DNA from 2 places in the Pseudomonas sp. MH9.3 genome. Region 1 is predicted to be linked to the other one. Evidence: predicted binding sites of a transcription regulator. Region 1 holds the regulator's gene; the other holds the start of a gene.
The links. Region 1 encodes FliA, which starts transcription of late flagellar genes. Its sites were predicted from a motif close to CTAAAGTTTNNNNNNNNNNNGCCGNTAA; they were not measured.

Region 1 (10,064 bases):
GCCCACGAGCCGCTGGAGTCGGCGATCATTCACAGCTTGCAGTTGGTGGGCTGGAGCGCGCTGTGGATGTCCGCCGGGCTGATCATCATTGCGGCGGTGGACGCGCCCATTCAGCTGTGGGAGAGCCACAAGAAACTGCTGATGACCAAGCAGGAAGTGCGCGACGAACACAAGGACCAGGAAGGGCGGCCGGAGGTCAAGCAGCGCATCCGCCAGCTACAGCGTGAAATGTCCCAGCGCAAGATGATGGCCTCGGTGCCCGACGCCGACGTGATCATCACCAACCCGACCCACTACGCCGTAGCGCTCAAATACGACCCGGAGAAAGGCGGCGCGCCAATGCTGCTGGCCAAGGGCAGCGACTTTACTGCGCTGAAAATCCGTGAAATTGCCGTGGCCAACGACATCCTGCTGCTGGAGTCGGCGGCGCTGGCGCGCTCGATCTTCTACTCCACCGACCTGGACCAGGAAATTCCCGCCGGCCTGTACCTGGCTGTGGCGCAGGTTCTGGCCTATGTCTACCAGATCCGCCAATACCGCGCGGGCAAGGGCAAACGGCCGGACCCGCTCAAGGACTTGCCGATTCCGCCGGAGCTGCGGCGCGATTCCTGAGGCTGCGTGGCTCCCACTGTGTCGCATTTTTACATCGCTACCACTCGTTATTGGGTTGCGTCTACCTGTCAACTTTGACAGTAGCCAGCAGCGCCTTTGCGCGGTTCCATTGCAGTAGAAACCGTACACAGGTTGTGAGCTATATACAGGGAGAGCGGTGTTGAAGGTGTATAGAGGTGCTGTCGAATCCTACAATCCGGTCAGGGCCGAGTGGGTGATTCGGGCGTGTGATTGGGACGGTGAGGTATTTGTAGACGAGAGTGATTGGGGTGGGATTGAGTTTTCGATTGGCCAGCAAGTGGCATTCCAAATGATCCATCGACCCAAAGGTCCGTACGCGCTGCCACCGATCGGATCAGCCACACCAAAACCTTGATGACGCAAGGCGCCAGCGGCGCACATCCAGTCTTTACACAAACCAGAATGTGGGAGGGGGCTTGCTCCCGATAGCGATGGATCAGTCACTCCAGCGGTGGACTGACCCACGACTATCGGAAGCATGCCCCCTTTCCGTATTTTTGATCCTGTTGCCAAAACCAAAGTTGGACAGCTTCTTGCAATACCGCCTGCAAGTCGCCTCCTGGCGTCAAAAGTTTGCTTTACGTTACGAGGAATACTGGTGGTGGATCGCTCTCAAATGTTCGGCACGGCCCGTACGACCCTGACTGACCTTTCGCGGGGCAATCTGGGTGTGCCGTTGTTGTTGCTGGTGATGCTGGCAATGATGATGTTGCCGATGCCGCCGTTTCTGCTCGACGTGTTCTTCACCTTCAACATCGCGTTGTCCGTGGTCGTGTTGCTGGTGTGCGTATACGCGCTGCGGCCGCTGGATTTTGCCGTGTTCCCCACTATCCTGCTGGTGGCGACCCTGCTGCGGCTGGCGCTGAACGTTGCGTCCACCCGTGTGGTGATGCTGCACGGCCAGGACGGCCATGCCGCCGCCGGCAAGGTGATCCAGGCATTCGGTGAGGTGGTGATCGGCGGTAACTACGTGGTCGGTATCGTGGTGTTCGCGATCCTGATGATCATCAACTTCGTGGTCGTGACCAAAGGTGCCGGGCGTATTTCCGAGGTGAGCGCGCGCTTTACCCTCGACGCCATGCCCGGCAAGCAGATGGCAATCGACGCCGACCTCAACGCCGGCCTCATCGACCAGAACCAGGCCAAGTCCCGCCGCCTGGAAGTGGCCCAGGAAGCCGAGTTCTACGGTTCCATGGACGGTGCGAGCAAATTTGTGCGTGGCGACGCCATCGCCGGCCTGCTGATTCTGTTCATCAACCTCATCGGCGGCATGGCCGTGGGTATCTTCCAGCACGGCATGACCTTCGGCGATGCCGGCAAGGTGTACGCCTTGCTGACCATCGGTGACGGTTTAGTGGCGCAATTGCCATCACTGTTGTTATCCACAGCAGCAGCCATCATGGTGACCCGTGCTTCGGGTTCCGAAGACATGGGCAAGCAGATCAGCCGGCAGATGTTTGCCTCGCCCAAGGCCCTGGCCGTGGCGGCGGGCATCATGGCGATCATGGGGATCGTGCCGGGCATGCCCCACGTGTCGTTCCTGACCATGGCGGCCCTGGCGGGTGGCGGTGCCTACCTGTTCTGGAAAAAACAGAACGCGGTCAAGGTGCAGGCCCTGCAAGAGGTGGCGCGCCAGCAGGAATTGCTGCCATCCCCGGCCCGCGCCCAGGAAACCAAGGAGCTGGGCTGGGATGACGTGACCCCGATCGACATGATCGGTCTGGAAGTCGGCTACCGCCTGATTCCTCTGGTGGACCGCAACCAGGGTGGCCAGTTGCTCGCGCGGATCAAGGGTGTGCGCAAGAAGTTGTCCCAGGACCTGGGCTTCCTGATGCCTACCGTGCACATCCGTGACAACCTCGACCTGGCCCCCAGCGCCTACCGCCTGACCCTGATGGGCGTGATTCTCGCCGAAGCCGAGATTTACCCGGACCGTGAGCTGGCGATCAACCCGGGCCAGGTGTTCGGCAGCCTTAACGGCATCACCGCCAAAGATCCGGCTTTTGGCCTGGACGCGGTGTGGATCGAAGTCAGCCAGCGCAGCCAGGCGCAATCGCTCGGTTACACCGTGGTGGACGCCAGCACCGTAGTTGCTACCCACCTCAACCAGATCCTCTACAAACACTCCCACGAGCTGATCGGCCACGAGGAAGTCCAGCAATTGATGGGGTTGCTGGCCAAGGCCTCGCCAAAACTCGCCGAAGAGCTGGTGCCGGGCGTGCTCTCGTTGTCGCAGCTGCTCAAGGTGCTGCAAGCGCTGCTGGCCGAACAGGTACCGGTACGCGACATTCGCAGCATTGCCGAGGCTATCGCCAACAACGCTGCCAAGAGTCAAGATACCGCCGCGCTGGTGGCTTCGGTGCGCGTCGGATTGTCCCGCGCAATCGTGCAAAGCATTGTAGGGCTTGACTCCGAGCTGCCTGTTATCACCCTGGAGCCAAGGTTGGAACAGATTTTGCTCAATAGTATTCAGAAGGCAGGATTAGGCCAGGAAGAGGGCGTTCTGCTGGAGCCAAGCATGGCTGAAAAACTGCAGCGTTCGTTGATCGACGCCGCACAGCGCCAGGAAATGCAGGGCCAACCGGTGATTCTGCTGGTGGCAGGCCCGGTCCGAGCGATGTTGTCGCGGTTTGGACGCCTGGCAGTACCGAATTTGCACGTGTTGGCTTACCAGGAAATTCCTGACAATAAGCAAGTGACTATCGTCGCGACAGTAGGGCCCAACGGCTGAGGTAGTGGGTTATGCAAGTGAAGCGTTTTTTCGCCGCCGATATGCGTCAGGCCATGAAACTGGTGCGTGATGAGCTGGGCGCCGATGCTGCCATTATCGGCAACCGCCGCATCGCCGGCGGTGTGGAGCTGACGGCTGCCCTGGATTACACCCCCCAGGCCCTGGCGCCACGCGTGCCGAACATGGAACTCGAAGACGAGCTGCGCAAAACCGCCTCGCGCATTGTGTCGGCCCAGGCCGAGCTGAGCATGCGCGGCGACAGCGACACCACCACCAATCGCCAGCTGTTCGCCGGCCTGCCGCTGACTGCTGCCGAGCCGCTGGTGGAGCCGACTTTCGTTGAGCCGCCGCGTCCTGCCGCACCGGCCCCGGCTGCCGCCGTCGACCAGCGCGTCTTCGATTCGATGCGCTTTGAACTCAACGGCCTGCGCGAACTGCTCGAAGTACAACTGGGCTCGCTGGCCTGGAACCAGTTGCAAGGCAGCAAGCCGCAACAGGCCAACCTGTGGCGTCGCCTGCAACGCATCGGCCTGTCCGGCCCGCTGTCGCGCGACCTGCTGGCGCTGACCGGCAACATCGAGGAGCCCCGTCAGGCCTGGCGCATGCTGTTGGCGCACCTGGCGCGGATGATCGCCACCCCGGAAATCGAACCCCTCGAAGAGGGCGGTGTGATCGCCATGGTCGGCCCTGCCGGCATGGGCAAAACCACCACCCTGGCCAAGCTGGCCGCCCGTTACGTGCTCAAGTACGGCGCCAACAACATCGCGCTGGTGAGCATGGACAGCTACCGCATTGGCGCCCAGGAACAGCTCAAGACCCTCGGCCGCATTCTCAATGTGCCGGTGACCCACGTCGACCCGGGCCAGTCCCTGGCCAACGCCCTCGACCCGCTGCTGCGCAAGCGCGTGGTGCTGATCGACACCGCCGGCCTGCAAGCCAGCGATCCGGCGTTGCGCATGCAGCTGGAAAGCCTGGCCGGCCGTGGGATCAAGTCGAAAAATTACCTGGTGCTTGCAACCACCAGCCAGAAACAGGTTCTTACCGCTGCGTATCACAGTTACAAGCGCTGCGGTCTGGCCGGCTGCATCCTCACCAAGCTCGACGAAACCGCGAGCCTGGGCGAAGTACTGAGCCTGGCAATCAGTCATGAATTACCGGTCGCCTACCTGACCGACGGCCCGCGAATCCCGGATGATCTGCATCTGCCGCGTCGTCATCAGTTGGTCAGCCGTGCCGTGAGTGTGCAAATGCAAGACGAGCCTAGCGAGGAAGCGATGGCTGATATGTTCGCCGACCTTTACCACAACCCGGCAAAACGGGTCGGTTGAGGCAGGATGAACACCGTGAAATGTACCTACATCGATGGTCTGCAAGCGATTCAAGCGGCCAAGCCATGTAGCCTGCGTCTAAGCAAGACAAGGTAAAGAAATAAAATGGGCAGCATGCATCCCGTACAGGTGATCGCGGTGACCGGCGGCAAAGGTGGCGTCGGGAAAACTAACGTGTCAGTGAATTTGTCCCTGGCCCTGGCAGAGCTTGGCCGTCGCGTCATGCTGCTGGACGCTGACCTGGGCCTGGCGAACGTGGACGTTCTGCTGGGGCTGACCCCCAAACATACCCTTGCCGATGTGATCGAAGGGCGCTGTGAGCTGCGCGATGTGCTGCTGCAGGGGCCCGGCGGGATCCGCATCGTGCCGGCTGCCTCCGGCACCCAGAGCATGGTGCACCTGAGCCCGGCGCAGCATGCCGGCCTGATCCAGGCGTTCAGCGATATCGGCGACAACCTCGACGTACTGGTGATCGACACCGCCGCCGGCATCGGCGAGTCCGTGGTCAGCTTTGTGCGCGCCGCGCAGGAAGTGCTGCTGGTGGTGTGCGACGAGCCCACTTCGATCACCGACGCCTACGCCCTGATCAAACTGCTTAACCGTGACTACGGCATGAACCGCTTCCGCGTGCTGGCCAACATGGCCCAGAGCCCGCAGGAAGGGCGCAACCTGTTCGCCAAGCTGACCAAGGTCACGGATCGTTTTCTCGATGTCGCCCTGCAATACGTTGGCGCAGTTCCCTACGACGAATGCGTGCGAAAGGCTGTGCAAAAACAGCGTGCGGTCTACGAAGCATTCCCGCGTTCCAAGTGTGCGCTGGCATTCAAGGCGATTGCCCAGAAGGTCGATACCTGGCCGCTGCCCGCCAACCCGCGTGGGCATCTGGAGTTCTTCGTCGAGCGATTGGTGCATCAGACAAGCGCGGGTCCTGTGCTATGACATCCAGCGGCTACAACCTCTATAAAAAATCGGCACGCGACAGCCAGGGCGAATTGATCGAGCGCTATGCGCCGCTGGTCAAGCGCATTGCCTATCACCTGCTGGCGCGCCTTCCGGCCAGTGTGCAGGTCGAAGACCTGATCCAGGCCGGCATGATCGGCCTGCTCGAAGTGTCGACCAAGTACGACGCGAGCAAGGGCGCCAGTTTCGAGACGTATGCGGGTATTCGCATACGTGGCGCGATGCTCGATGAAGTGCGTAAAGGGGATTGGGCGCCGCGTTCGGTGCACCGCAATACGCGGATGGTCAGTGACGCAATTCGCTCAATTGAAGCAAAAACCGGTCGCGACGCTAAAGATCACGAAGTTGCGGCCGAACTCCAATTGAGTCTCGATGATTATTACGGGATTTTGAACGATACCTTGGGCAGCCGCCTGTTCAGTTTCGACGACCTGTTGCAGGACGGCGAACACGAAGGGCTGCACGAGGACGGCGCGAGTGCGCATATGGAACCGTCACGCGACCTGGAAGATGAACGTTTCCAGGGCGCACTGGCGGAAGCCATTGCCAACTTGCCGGAGCGTGAGCGCCTGGTCCTGGCGCTGTACTACGACGAAGAGCTGAACCTCAAGGAAATCGGTGAGGTCCTGGGGGTCAGCGAATCGCGTGTCAGCCAGTTGCATAGCCAGTGCGCAGCCCGTTTGCGGGGGCGTTTGGGAGAGTGGCGCGCGCGCTGACAGGCAGTGTGGGGACACTGCAGACGATACCGCGAGGGTCACGACCTTCGCGGGGTCGACCCGTGGTGGACCCGGCAGTCCTTTTTGTGTAACGCCTGTTGATTGAAATGGCGCGTCCAGGTGCTGGGCGCGTTTAAGACTGCTTGGAGGTCGAATTGGACAAGAACATGAAAATCCTCATCGTTGATGACTTCTCAACGATGCGGCGGATCATAAAAAACCTGTTGCGTGACCTTGGGTTCACAAACACGGTCGAGGCGGACGACGGCATTACGGCGATTCCGATCCTCAACAGCGGCAGCATCGACTTTCTGGTAACCGACTGGAACATGCCGGGCATGACTGGCATCGACTTGTTGCGCCATGTGCGCGCCGACGAAAAGCTGCGCAGCCTGCCTGTACTGATGGTGACCGCCGAAGCCAAGCGTGAACAGATTATCGAAGCCGCCCAGGCCGGGGTAAACGGTTACGTGGTCAAGCCATTCACTGCATTGGCGCTAAAAGAGAAGATCGAAAAAATCTTCGAACGCATCCACGGCTAATGCCATCGCGGGGGAGCTATGGAGCATAAAGAAACAACATTGGGCGATTTTGAGTCGACCCTGAAAAAACATGCTCACCAGTTGGTCGACAGCCTTGAAAAAGGTCATTTCGGCGACGCGGTGCAGTTGATCCATGAGCTTAACCAGACCCGTGACCGCGGCCTGTACCAGGAAGTGGGCAAGCTCACGCGCGAGCTGCACAGTGCGATCGTCAATTTCCAGATTGACCCGCACATGCCCCAGGCCGAAGAAATTTCGCAGATCACCGATGCCACCGAACGCCTGTCCTATGTGGTCAAGCTGACCGAAGCGGCGGCCAACCGCACCATGGACCTGGTGGAAAACGCCACGCCTCTGGTCAATGGCATGGCCACCGAGGCTCAAGCGCTTAGCCACGACTGGGGCCGCTTCATGCGTCGCGAAGTCGGTGCTGAAGAGTTTCGTGAACTGGCCCGTCGGGTCGACGGTTTTCTGTCGCGCAGCGAACAGGAAAACCGCACGGTGGCGAGCAACCTCAACGATATTTTGCTGGCCCAGGATTACCAGGACCTCACCGGTCAAGTGATCAAGCGCGTGACCCAACTGGTCACCGAAGTGGAAAGCAACCTGCTCAAACTGGTGCTCATGGCCGGGCAGGTCGATCGTTTTGCCGGCATCGAACATGACCGCGCGGCGATCCTCTCGGAAAAAGATCCACAAAAACATCTCGCCAAGGGTGAAGGTCCGCAGATTCATGCCGATAAACGTGAAGACGTTGTGTCAGGTCAGGATGATGTCGATGACCTGTTATCCAGTTTAGGCTTCTAAGGAGCACCCACATGAGCTTCGGCGCCGATGAAGAAATCCTTCAGGATTTCCTTGTAGAGGCCGGCGAAATTTTAGAGCAACTGTCCGAACAACTGGTCGAGCTGGAAAGCCGACCGGATGATGCGAACCTGCTCAATGCAATTTTTCGCGGTTTTCACACTGTAAAAGGGGGCGCCGGCTTCCTCCAGCTCCATGAGCTGGTTGAGTGCTGCCACATCGCCGAGAACGTGTTCGACATCCTGCGCAAGGGTGAACGGCAGGTCGACTCGGAGTTGATGGACGTGATTCTCGAAGCACTGGATGCGGTCAACGGCATGTTCAGCGAAGTGCGTGAACGTGCCCCGATCACCGCCGCCACTCCGGAACTGCTGGCCGCCCTGGCGCGCCTGGCAGAGCCGGCTGCCGAGGCGCCGGCCGTACAAGCTGCACCTGCGCCGGTGGCCGAGCCTGAGCCCGAGGCGGATGTCACCGACAGCGAGTTCGAACAGTTGCTCGATTCGCTCAACGCCGTGAAGGCCGAGGCCGAAGCACCGCAGACGCCACAGCCAGCGGTTGCTGCACCTGCCGCGCCAACCAGCGAAGACATCACCGACGCCGAGTTCGAATCGCTGCTCGACCAGTTGCATGGCAAGGGTCAGTTCGCTGCCGACGCCGTGGCACCGGTCGCCGCGCCGCCCGCAGCCGCAGCGAGCGCCAGCACCGATATCACCGATGACGAATTCGAAGCCTTGCTCGATCAATTGCACGGCAAGGGCACCTTTGCTGTCGATGCCTTGCCGGAAGTCGCCGCGACGGCGCCTGCCGCCGCGCCAGCCGCTCCGGCAGCCAGCGCAGCACCGGCCGGCGACGGGTTGATCAGCGATCACGAATTCGAGGCGTTGCTCGACGAATTGCACGGCAAGGGCAAGTTCACCGAAGTGGCCCCGGCCGCAGCGGCGACTGCTGCGCCTGTGGCCGCCAAATCTGCACCTGCACCTGCACCTGCACCGGCAGCCGCTCCAGCCGCCAAGCCCGCACCGGCACCTGCCGCAGCACCTGCACGCGCCCCGGCTGCCGCCGTGGCCGAAAAGCCGGTCACCACCGAAGCCGAGACCACCGTACGGGTAGACACCGCGCGCCTGGACGACATCATGAACATGGTGGGCGAACTGGTGCTGGTGCGTAACCGCCTGGTGCGCCTGGGCCTGAGCAGTGGCGACGAAGCCATGCAAAAGGCCGTGTCGAACCTCGACGTGGTCACCGCCGACCTGCAGACCGCGGTGATGAAAACGCGCATGCAGCCGATCAAGAAAGTCTTTGGCCGCTTCCCGCGTCTGGTTCGCGACCTGGCACGCCAGCTCAAGAAAGAAATCAACCTGGAACTGGTGGGCGAAGAAACCGACCTCGACAAGAACCTCGTCGAGGCCCTGGCCGACCCGTTGGTCCACTTGGTGCGCAACGCCGTCGACCACGGCGTAGAAACCCCTGAAGAACGTGAAGCGGCGGGCAAGTCGCGCAACGGCAAGGTGATTCTGGCGGCCGAGCAGGAGGGCGATCATATCCTGCTGTCGATCACCGACGACGGCAAAGGCATGGACCCGGCAATCCTGCGCAATATCGCAGTCAAGCGTGGCGTGATGGACAAGGACGCCGCCGACCGCCTCACCGACACCGAGTGCTACAACCTGATCTTCGCTCCGGGCTTCTCGACCAAGACCGAGATTTCCGACGTGTCGGGCCGTGGCGTCGGCATGGACGTGGTAAAGACCAAGATCAGCCAGCTCAACGGCTCGATCAACATCTACTCGACTAAGGGCCAGGGCTCCAAGATCGTCATCAAGGTGCCGCTGACCCTGGCGATCATGCCGACCCTGATGGTGATGCTGGGCAACCAGGCGTTCGCCTTCCCGCTGGTCAACGTCAACGAGATCTTCCACCTCGACCTGTCACGCACCAACGTGGTCGACGGCCAGGAAGTGGTGATCGTGCGCGACAAGGCCCTGCCGCTGTTCTACCTCAAGCGCTGGCTGGTGGCGTCGGCCAAGCATGAAGAACAACGTGAAGGCCACGTGGTGATCCTGTCCGTGGGCACCCAGCGCATCGGCTTTGTGGTCGATCAGTTGGTGGGCCAGGAAGAGGTGGTGATCAAACCATTGGGCAAAATGCTGCAGGGGACCCCGGGCATGTCGGGCGCGACCATCACCGGTGACGGTCGGATCGCGCTGATTCTCGATGTTCCGAGCATGCTCAAGCGTTACGCCGCACGGCGTATTTGATTTTGGTGGGGCTCAGGCGGTAACGCCCGCCCCACCTAACGGAGTGTTTATGGTAGTCAAGGTCCTGGTGGTGGACGATTCGGGTTTCTTCC
Region 2 (10,064 bases), 440 kb from region 1:
CCCCATGGGCGGGTGGACGTAGTGCAGCTGGATGTCGGCCAGGGGCAGGCGATTATCCTGCGCACCCGTCATCACAGTGTGCTCTACGATGCCGGCCCGCGTTCGCGGGCCGCAGACCTGGGCGCGCGGGTGGTGTTGCCGTCGCTGAAAAAGCTTGGCATCGCGTCGCTGGATTTGATGCTGATCAGCCACGCCGATGCCGATCATGCCGGCGGGGCGGCCGCGGTGGCGCGCGGGCTGCCGGTCAAGCGTGTGGTGGGGGGTGAAACCGACGGCCTGCCCGAGTTTCTCGGCACTCAACCTTGTATCAGCGGCGAACGCTGGCAGTGGGACGGTGTGTCATTCGAGCTGTGGCAATGGCCCGGGGCCGTCGACGGTAACCCGAAATCCTGCGTGTTGCAGGTGCAGGCCAATGGCGAACGGTTGCTGCTCACCGGCGATATCGATCGCGCTGCCGAGCGCGCGTTGCTCGACTCGCCGCTGGCGCTGCGCACCGACTGGCTGCAAGCCCCTCACCATGGCAGCCGCAGTTCGTCGTCGCGGCCCTTTGTGCAGCAGTTGGCGCCCACGTCGGTGCTGATCTCGCGGGGGCGCGGCAATGCATTCGGCCATCCTCACGCCCAGGTGCTGGAGCGTTACCGCGCAGTGGGCAGCCGGGTGTATGACAGCGCCGAGGAGGGTGCGGTACGCCTGCAGTTGGGGGCTTTCGAGCCCGCCACGGTTGCACGCGCGCAACGCCGCTTCTGGCGTGAACCGTTACGCTGATTCGCTATCCAACGCGCTCACGGCCTGCGACGGGCGGGCCCCGCGACCGAACCTATATGGTAAAGTGGCGCACTTTTTCGAGGGGACATTCACTGTGTGGGAATTGGTCAAATCCGGTGGTTGGATGATGTTGCCGATCATCTTGAGTTCCATCGCAGCGCTGGGCATCGTTGCCGAACGCCTGTGGACCCTGCGTGCCAGTCGCGTGACCCCCGAGCATCTGCTGGGGCAGGTGTGGGGCTGGATCAAGAACAAGCAGCTCGACAAACAGAAGCTCAAGGAACTGCGCGCCGATTCACCCCTGGGGGAAATCCTCGCGGCGGGCCTGGCCAACTCCAAGCATGGTCGCGAGATCATGAAAGAATGCATCGAAGAGGCCGCTGCCCGCGTCATTCATGAGCTGGAGCGCTACATCAATGCGCTCGGCACCATCGCCGCCATGGCGCCGTTGCTCGGCTTGCTCGGCACCGTGCTGGGCATGATCGATATCTTCAGTTCGTTCATGGGCTCGGGCATGACCACCAACGCGGCGGTGCTGGCCGGCGGTATTTCCAAAGCCTTGATCACCACCGCAGCGGGCCTGATGGTGGGTATTCCATCGGTGTTCTTCCACCGTTTCCTGCAACGGCGTATCGATGAGCTGGTGGTCGGCATGGAGCAGGAAGCCATCAAGCTGGTGGAAGTGGTGCAGGGCGACCGTGACGTGGATCTGGTTGAGGACAAGGTGTGAAATTTCGCCGCAAGCGACGGGAAAATGTCGATATCAACCTCGCGTCGCTGATCGACGTGGTGTTTATCCTGCTGCTGTTTTTTGTCGTGACCACCACCTTCACTCGGCAGACCGCGCTGCGGGTTGATCTGCCGGAAGCAGTGAGCGGCTCGCCGGCCGAGGACCAGGAGGTCAAGCAACTGGACATCGCCATCAGCGCTGATGGCGTGTTCACTGTGAACAACCAGTTGCTGGAGAAAAACGACCTCAATAGCTTGATGGACGCGCTGCAGAAGGAATCCGGCGGCGATACCAAAATGCCGTTGTCCATCAGTGCCGATGGCAAGACCCAGCACCAGGCCGTGATCACTGCGATGGACGCCGCCGGCAAGCTGGGCTTCAGCCACTTGCGCATGAGCACCGTCGAGGCGGCGGGCCAACCCTGATGGCAATGTCCGACCGTCTGCTCAAGGCCTGGTACACAGGCCATCCGGCCCTGGCGCTGCTGACACCGTTGGAGTGTCTGTATCGTCGGGTGGTGCAGCGCAAGCGCGCGCGCTTCATGGCCGGGGAGGGCGACATCTATAAGGCGCCTGTGCCAGTTGTAGTGGTGGGCAATATCACCGTGGGCGGCACCGGCAAGACGCCGTTGATTCTGTGGTTGATCGAACACTGCCGCCGCGCCGGTTTGCGGGTGGGCGTGGTCAGCCGTGGCTACGGCGCCAAACCGCCGCAGCTGCCCTGGCGCGTCGAGGCCGACCACAGTGCCGCCGTGGCCGGCGACGAGCCGTTGCTGATCGTGCAGCGCAGCGGCGTGCCGCTGATGATCGACCCCGACCGCAGTCGTGCGGTAAAAGCCTTGCTGGAAAGCGAACCCCTGGACCTGATTCTGTCTGACGACGGCCTGCAGCATTACCGCCTGGCGCGTGATCTTGAACTGGTATTGATCGATGCCGCCCGTGGCCTGGGCAACCGCCGTTGCCTGCCTGCCGGGCCGCTGCGCGAACCGGTGGAGCGCCTGCAAAGCGTCGATGCGCTGTTATATAACGGCTCGGGGGCCGACCGTGAAGACGGTTTCGCCTTTCGCCTGCAACCTGCCGCCCTGATCAACCTGCACAGCGGCGAGCGCAGGCCGGTCGACCACTTCCAGGCGGGTCAGGCCATGCATGCGGTCGCCGGTATCGGTAACCCGCAGCGTTTCTTCACCACCCTTGAAACGCTACACTGGCAGCCCATACCCCATGTATTTGCCGACCATGCGCAGTACAGCGCCGAGGTCTTGAGTTTTACCCCGTCATTGCCGCTGGTGATGACCGAGAAGGACGCGGTGAAGTGCCGCGCCTTCGCACAGCCCGACTGGTGGTACCTTGCGGTGGATGCGCTGCCGTCGCCGGCGTTTGTCGCCTGGTTCGACACGCAGCTGACGCGCCTGCTGCCCGCACGTCCCTTGCCCTAACACGCTTCTTTCCAGGAAATCTTCATGGACACCAAACTGCTCGATATCCTTGCTTGCCCGATCTGCAAAGGCCCGCTCAAGCTCAGCGCCGACAAAACCGAGTTGATCAGCAAAGGTGCGGGCCTGGCCTACCCGATCCGCGACGGTATACCGGTGATGCTGGAAAGCGAAGCGCGCACCCTCACCACCGATGAGCGTCTGGATAAATGACCACCGCCTTTACCGTTGTCATTCCCTCGCGCTATGCATCGACCCGTCTGCCGGGCAAACCGCTGCAATTGATCGGCAGCAAGCCGATGATTCAGCTGGTGTGGGAACAGGCCTGCAAAAGCAGCGCCGAGCGGGTGGTGGTGGCCACCGATGACCCGCGCATCATCGCCGCCTGCCAAGGGTTTGGCGCCGAGGCGGTGCTGACCCGCGAAGACCATAACTCCGGCACCGACCGCCTGGCCGAAGTGGCCACGCAACTGGGCCTGGCGCACGATGCCATCGTGGTCAACGTGCAAGGTGACGAGCCGTTGATTCCGCCGAGCGTGATCGATCAGGTCGCCGCCAACCTGGCCGCCCATGGCGAAGCGCGCATGGCCACCCTGGCCGAACCGATCGAAGACGTGGAAACCCTGTTCAACCCGAACGTGGTCAAGGTGGTCAGCGACATCAACGGCCTGGCGCTGACGTTCAGTCGTTCGACCTTGCCCTGGGCGCGCGATGCCTTTGCCAAACACCCCGATTTGTTGCCCGAAGGCGTGCCTTACCGCCGCCACATCGGCATTTACGCCTACCGCGCCGGCTTCCTGCACGACTTCGTCAGTTGGGGCCCGTGCTGGCTGGAAAACACCGAATCCCTGGAGCAACTGCGGGCCCTGTGGCATGGCGTGCGCATCCATGTCGGCGATGCACTCGAAGCGCCGCCGGCCGGTGTCGACACCCAGGAAGACCTCGAGCGCGTTCGTCGCCTGCTGGGGGCCTGATGGAGGTTCTGTTTGTCTGCCTGGGCAACATCTGTCGCTCGCCCACGGCGGAAGGCGTACTGCGCCATAAATTGCGCGAAGCGGGGCTGGCGGGGCAGGTCGACGTGGCCTCCGCCGGCACCGGTGAATGGCATGTCGGCAACCCGCCGGATCAGCGCAGCCAGCGTGCGGCGCTGATGCGCGGTTATGACCTGTCGTCCCAGCGTGCCCAGCAGGTCAGCCGCGCCGATTTTTCGCGCTACGACCTGATCCTTGCGATGGACCACAGTAACCTGCGTCACCTCAAGCTGATGCAGTCGGGGCAGGGCAAGGCAGAGCTGGATCTGTTCCTGCGCCGCTTCGATGCCGAAGTGGACGAAGTGCCAGACCCTTACTACGAAGGCGAACAAGGCTTCGACAGGGTGCTGGACCTGATCGAGCGCGCCTGTGATTTATTGGTGATCGAATTGAAGGGGCGGTTATGACCTTGCAGGTGCAGGCGCAGGTCTCGCTCAAGCCCTTCAACAGTTTCGGCATCGATGTGCGTGCCCAGCTGTTCGCCGAGGCCCATGGCGACGCCGATGTGCGTGAAGCCCTGGCTTACGCCGCTGCGCAGGCACTGCCGTTGCTGGTGATCGGTGGCGGCAGCAATCTGCTGCTGACCCAGGACATTTGCGCTTTGGTATTGCGCATGGCAACCCGCGGCATTCGGGTATTGCAGGACGACGGCAGCCGCGTGGTGATCGAGGCCGAAGCGGGTGAGCCCTGGCATCCGTTTGTGTTGTGGACCCTGGAACATGGTTTCTGCGGCCTGGAAAACCTCAGCCTGATCCCCGGCACTGTCGGCGCAGCGCCGATGCAGAACATTGGTGCCTATGGAGTGGAGATCAAGGATGTATTCGCCGGCCTCACCGCCCTGGATCGCCAAACCGGCGAACTGCGCGATTTCAGCCTGGAAGAGTGCCAGTTCGGCTACCGTGACAGCCTGTTCAAGCAGCACACCGGACGCTGGCTGATCCTGCGCGTGCGCTTTGCCCTGAGCCGCATCCGCCACTTGAAACTCGACTACGGCCCGGTGCAGCAGCGTCTGGCGGCGCAGGGCATCACCGATGCCACGCCGAGTGACGTCAGCCGTGCGATCTGTAGCATTCGCCGCGAGAAACTGCCGGACCCGGCAGAGCTGGGCAATGCTGGCAGCTTCTTCAAAAACCCGCTGGTCTCCCAGGCACTCGCAGCCGAGCTGAAAAGCCAGTACCCGGACCTGGTGGCCTATCCCCAGGCCGACGGGCAGATGAAACTCGCCGCTGGCTGGCTGATCGACAAGGCCGGCTGGAAGGGGTTTCGAGACGGCGATGCCGGCGTGCATAACATGCAGGCGTTGGTGCTGGTCAACTACGGCGGTGCTACGGGGCAGGACATTGCCAACCTCGCGCGGCGTATCCAGCAGGACATCGCCCAGCGTTTCAAGGTTGAGTTGGAGATGGAACCCAACCAGTATTGAGTCCCGCGCCAACAAAAATGCCCCGTATCTTTCGATACGGGGCATTTTTTATTGCGGCAATGAAAATGAATCAGTCGTCGCGGCTCATGATGCCGAAGATCTGCAACAGGCTGATAAACAGGTTGTAGATCGACACATACAGGCTGACGGTCGCCATGATGTAGTTGCGCTCGCCGCCGTGGATGATCGCGCTGGTCTGGAACAGGATGCACACCGACGAGAACAGCACGAAACCTGCGCTGATCGCCAGTTGCAAGCCGCTGATCTGGAAGAACATGCCCGCAACCACCGCCGCCAGCAACACGAAGAAGCCTGCGGTGATGAAGCCGCCGAGGAAGCTCATGTCCTTGCGGGTGATCAGCACATAGGCGGACAAGCCACCAAACACCAGCGCCGTCATGGCAAACGCCGAACTGACCACTTCCGCGCCGCCGGCCATACCCAGGTAACGGTTGAGGATCGGGCCAAGGATAAAGCCCATGAAACCGGTCAGGGCAAACGCCGACACCAGGCCCCAGGCCGAGTCACGCAGCTTGTTGGTCAGGAAGAACAGACCATAGAAGCCGATCAGCACAACAAAGATATTCGGGTAGCCAACACGCATCTGCTGAGCCACGAACGCCATCACACCGCTGAAGGCGAGGGTCAGGGCGAGCAAGCCGTAGGTGTTGCGCAACACGCGGCTGACTTCAAGCTGCTCAGCCTGGGCGTTGCCATTCACTGCGTAATTCTGTTCGCGCATGGCGACACTCCTGTGGTTTTGAAACGTTCAGTCGCAAAGATCATAACAGACGCTCTGTAACAAGCGATGGCGAGAGTTTGACAGTGTGTTTCATTCGGGTATTATGGCGCCCGCTGAGACGGGAAGGGCTACTATAATCCCGTGATGCACAAGGGAAATTGGCAGAGTGGTTGAATGCACCGGTCTTGAAAACCGGCGAACGTTAATAGCGTTCCCAGGGTTCGAATCCCTGGTTTCCCGCCAAGATTGACACGAAAGCCTCGCGAAAGCGGGGCTTTTGCGTTTCCGGGGTTTGTAAAGATCCTCAGGTATCCAGGTTCACGCGCAGTCCATTTTTTCCGGCAGCTCTAAAGCTCGATAGCTTCAGGCCGAGATAGTGTAAACGGAAGAAAAACGGCTATGGCGGGCTCAAACTGGATCATCTTTGGCTCCTATAAACGTCGATTTCACTAGAACGTGCGCCCGAGGTAATTATTAGACAAAATTTGTAAGTCCCGAGGTTTGTAATGCTTAGCAATGCTCCTTTGAGTACCAAGCTGCTGCTTATTCTGATTTTTCCTTTGCTCGGATTTCTGGCTTTTGCGGGCATTTTCATTGCGGACAAAAGCGATACGCTGGGGTCAATGAATCGCGCAGTTGCCGCCACCACCGCTGCACAAAAATTCAGCAATGTCGTGACAACCCTCCAACGCGAGCGCGGCGCCAGCGGCGTTTTTCTGGGCAGCGGTGGCAAGTCCATGCAAGACAAGCTCAAGGCCTTGCGCCAGGAGACCGACACGTCAATCGGCGCGCTGCGAGGGCAATCGAGCGAGGGTATTCCAGCCCCGAACGAGGCATTGCGCGCGCTGGGTGAGCTGGCCGCCTTGCGTTTGAAAGTCGATAACCTGGCGATTAACAACACAGAGTCCGGTGCTCTTTTTACCGACCTGATTAAAACCCTCGTGGGCTTCAATTATTCGTTGGAAGCCAGCATTGATGACCCCCAGATTCTGCGTGCGTTGGGCTCGCTCAATCAATTTGTCGATATGAAAGAGCGCGCGGGGCGCGAGCGCGTATTGCTGGGCCTGGCGTTCAATCAAAATCGCTTCGACGCTGCATTGTTGTCGCGCTTCAGCCGTAACCTCGGTGAGTTCTCCGGCTACTTTGAAGCCTTCCAGCGATGGGCTCCGGCAGCCTTCAAGAGCAAGCTGGATGCCGTCCTGCAACAACCCGGATCACTGGAAGTCGCACGCCTTCAGCGCCTTGGTTTTGATACGCCCCTGGGCAACCCGCTCAATATCAAACCTGAAGACTGGTTCAACCTTTCGACCAGTCGTATCGACCTCATGGCCGGCGTCGAAACGGAGCTGGGCCAGACCGTGGTTGGCCTGGCCCATCACGAGCGTGATGATGCCGAACTCAGTCTGTATGTGGCCATAGCGACCGTTATCGTGATGTTGATCGCCTTGCTGTGGCTGGCGTTGGTGATCATCCGCAATATCAAGCTGGCAGTGACCGATGTGAACCGCACCCTTGCATCGCTTTCCACCCGCGACCTGACGGTGCGCACCCGCTACACCGGCAAGGACGAGTTTGGCGAAATATCACGCAACCTGGACAACATGGCGCTTCAGATAAGTGGCGTGGTCAGCGAAATCGGCAGCGCCACGGCGCAGGTTGCCACGGCTGCCGAGCAGTCCTCGGCGGTGGCCTTGCAGACCAGCCAGAACGTGGCGCAACAGCGTCAGGGTACCGACCAGGTGGTGACCGCGATCAGCGAGATGAGCGCCACGGTCAAGGATGTAGCGCGCATCACCACTGACGCCGCCGAAATGTCACAGCGTGTCAACGCCAGCACGATGCAGGGCAAGACTGAGATCGATAACACCATCAGCTTGATCCAGGGCCTGGAAGTGCAGGCCGAACAAACCTCGAAGATCATCAACGAGCTCAAACTCGAAAGCGATTCCATCTCTTCGGTGCTGGACGTGATTCGCGGCGTTGCCGAGCAGACCAACCTGCTGGCATTGAACGCCGCCATCGAAGCGGCGCGTGCGGGGGAGCAGGGCCGTGGTTTTGCGGTGGTTGCGGATGAAGTGCGCAATCTGGCGAAAAAGACCCAGGACTCCACGGTCAGCATCCAGAACATGATCGCCAACCTGCAGTCGGGTTCCGACCGCGCCGCGGTCTCCATGCTGGAGACCCTTGGCAAGGCGCAGGAAGGTGCGAGCAATGTGGTGCGTGCCGGCCACTTGCTCAATGAGATCGCCGAAGGCATTGCGTCCATCAGCGACCGTAACATCCAGGTAGCGTCCGCTGCCGAGGAGCAAAGCCTGGTGGCCGAAGAAATTCATCGCAATGTCAACGACATCAACTCACTGGTGATCCAGGTCAGCGCCGGTGCTGAGCAAACCGCCGCCACCAGCCGCGAGCTTGCTCGATTGGCCGAGCATCAGCAGGGATTGGTGAGGCAGTTCAAGGTCAACTGACTTAACACCAAGGAAAAACCCCGCGAGCCAGAGGCTTCGCGGGATTTTCAGCCCACGGCCAGCGAGCCCGTAAAAAAATTTCAAACCCGCCCCTTGAAATCTTCTCTCCCGCACATAAATTCCCTTCACGCGACGCCGAATCAGGGTCGCGCTTTAAATCACTTGGATCTAATCAGGAGATTTTAAAATGGCTACTACTCTTTCCCTGGCCCCTCTGTTCCGTCAGTCGGTGGGCTTTGATCGCTTCAATGACCTGTTTGAGTCTGCGCTGCGCAGCGAGGCTCCGAACACCTATCCGCCTCATAACGTGGAAAAGCACGGTGATGACGAATATCGCATTGTCATTGCAGTCGCCGGGCTTACTGAGGCGGATCTGGATATCCAGGTCGAGAAGGGCGTTTTGACGGTTGTGGGTGACAAACGTGAAAGCGAGAAAGAGGTGACTTACCTGCACCAGGGCATTGCGCAACGGGCCTTCCGGTTGTCGTTCCGCCTGGCGGATCACATCGAGGTGCGCGGTGCTTCGCTGAACAACGGATTGCTGAGCATCAACCTGCTGCGCGTGGTGCCTGAAGAGGCCAAGCCCAAACGCATCACGATCGGTAGCGACAGTGATCCGCAACTGCGTCAGGTAAGCCTGCAGTGAGTAAAAAAGGGCCGGGCGGGCCATGTGAAAACGCGGTCTACTCCGGCTGACAGCAAATGCCCCGACTCGTCGGGGCATTTGTTTTTGTGTGACCTTACTCCACCGTGCAGATCCAGCGGTGATTGTGCCGATAAGGTGCACGGGTAAAGTGCACATCCGACACCAGATTCAAGCCGCGTTCGCGCAGCGCTTCGGTCAGTTGTACGAGTGTCTCTGCCTGGATAGTCATTGCGCTCACCTCGTCAGATTGACTGCGTTCATAATTCTTGACCGGGAAGACAATCTGCTAATTCAAATTTTCTACACCGCCGATAGAGCGAGGTCCGAACAGGCCACCGTTCGTCCATCAAACGGCACTTGTCAGACCACGATGCTTCTCATGTTCAAGCGCGGATATCCCGAACGCCCAAGCGGAGAGCCAGCATGGAAATCGACGAGAACGCCCCAGGCAACATTTCACAGCAGCCCGTGACCCGAGGCACGGACAGCGAAACCGGTCACGATCCCAAGCGCGACGCGCCGGAGCAGTCGTTGCCGGCTGATGACGAGGAAGACATGTCTGACGTGGACGCTGCGGATTCGGTGGCGAGTGAGCATCCTGACAACTGAGGACCGCTCCATAACAAAAAGCCCGGCCATTGAGCCGGGCTTTTTGCATTCAGGGCAGGCACTGCGCGCAATGCCTTTTGCGCCAGACAAAGAAAAGCCCACGATGGGGGCGCGGGCTTAAAGGTGTTCACTTAGGAGCTGAGTGGAGCTTAAGCGTGCGCCTGTGAAAACTGTGTGAAATGTCCTACGCATTGCAGCATTTTCAAAAAAATGTTCAG

Region 2: the regulator FliA is predicted to act here: its motif matches at 6,471-6,498, upstream of RHM60_RS05905 (methyl-accepting chemotaxis protein).

What each region holds. Positions count from the first base shown of each region.
Region 1 covers NZ_CP133785.1:1,880,781-1,890,844, reverse strand. Annotated here, with positions in the region: gene flhB (flagellar biosynthesis protein FlhB) at 1-612, shown strand, start outside; gene flhA (flagellar biosynthesis protein FlhA) at 1,250-3,364, shown strand; gene flhF (flagellar biosynthesis protein FlhF) at 3,376-4,692, shown strand; gene fleN (flagellar synthesis regulator FleN) at 4,798-5,631, shown strand; gene fliA (RNA polymerase sigma factor FliA) at 5,628-6,368, shown strand; gene RHM60_RS07975 (chemotaxis response regulator CheY) at 6,536-6,910, shown strand; gene RHM60_RS07970 (protein phosphatase CheZ) at 6,929-7,717, shown strand; gene RHM60_RS07965 (chemotaxis protein CheA) at 7,729-9,972, shown strand; gene RHM60_RS07960 (protein-glutamate methylesterase/protein-glutamine glutaminase) at 10,022-10,064, shown strand, end outside.
Region 2 covers NZ_CP133785.1:1,440,306-1,450,369, reverse strand. Annotated here, with positions in the region: gene RHM60_RS05955 (DNA internalization-related competence protein ComEC/Rec2) at 1-765, shown strand, start outside; gene RHM60_RS05950 (MotA/TolQ/ExbB proton channel family protein) at 860-1,495, shown strand; gene RHM60_RS05945 (ExbD/TolR family protein) at 1,492-1,920, shown strand; gene lpxK (tetraacyldisaccharide 4'-kinase) at 1,920-2,930, shown strand; gene RHM60_RS05935 (Trm112 family protein) at 2,955-3,140, shown strand; gene kdsB (3-deoxy-manno-octulosonate cytidylyltransferase) at 3,137-3,901, shown strand; gene RHM60_RS05925 (low molecular weight protein-tyrosine-phosphatase) at 3,901-4,365, shown strand; gene murB (UDP-N-acetylmuramate dehydrogenase) at 4,362-5,381, shown strand; gene RHM60_RS05915 (Bax inhibitor-1/YccA family protein) at 5,452-6,123, opposite strand; tRNA gene RHM60_RS05910 (tRNA-Ser) at 6,276-6,366, shown strand; gene RHM60_RS05905 (methyl-accepting chemotaxis protein) at 6,630-8,591, shown strand; gene RHM60_RS05900 (Hsp20 family protein) at 8,779-9,237, shown strand; gene RHM60_RS05895 (hypothetical protein) at 9,332-9,466, opposite strand; gene RHM60_RS05890 (hypothetical protein) at 9,661-9,846, shown strand; gene RHM60_RS05885 (LysR family transcriptional regulator) at 10,061-10,064, opposite strand, start outside.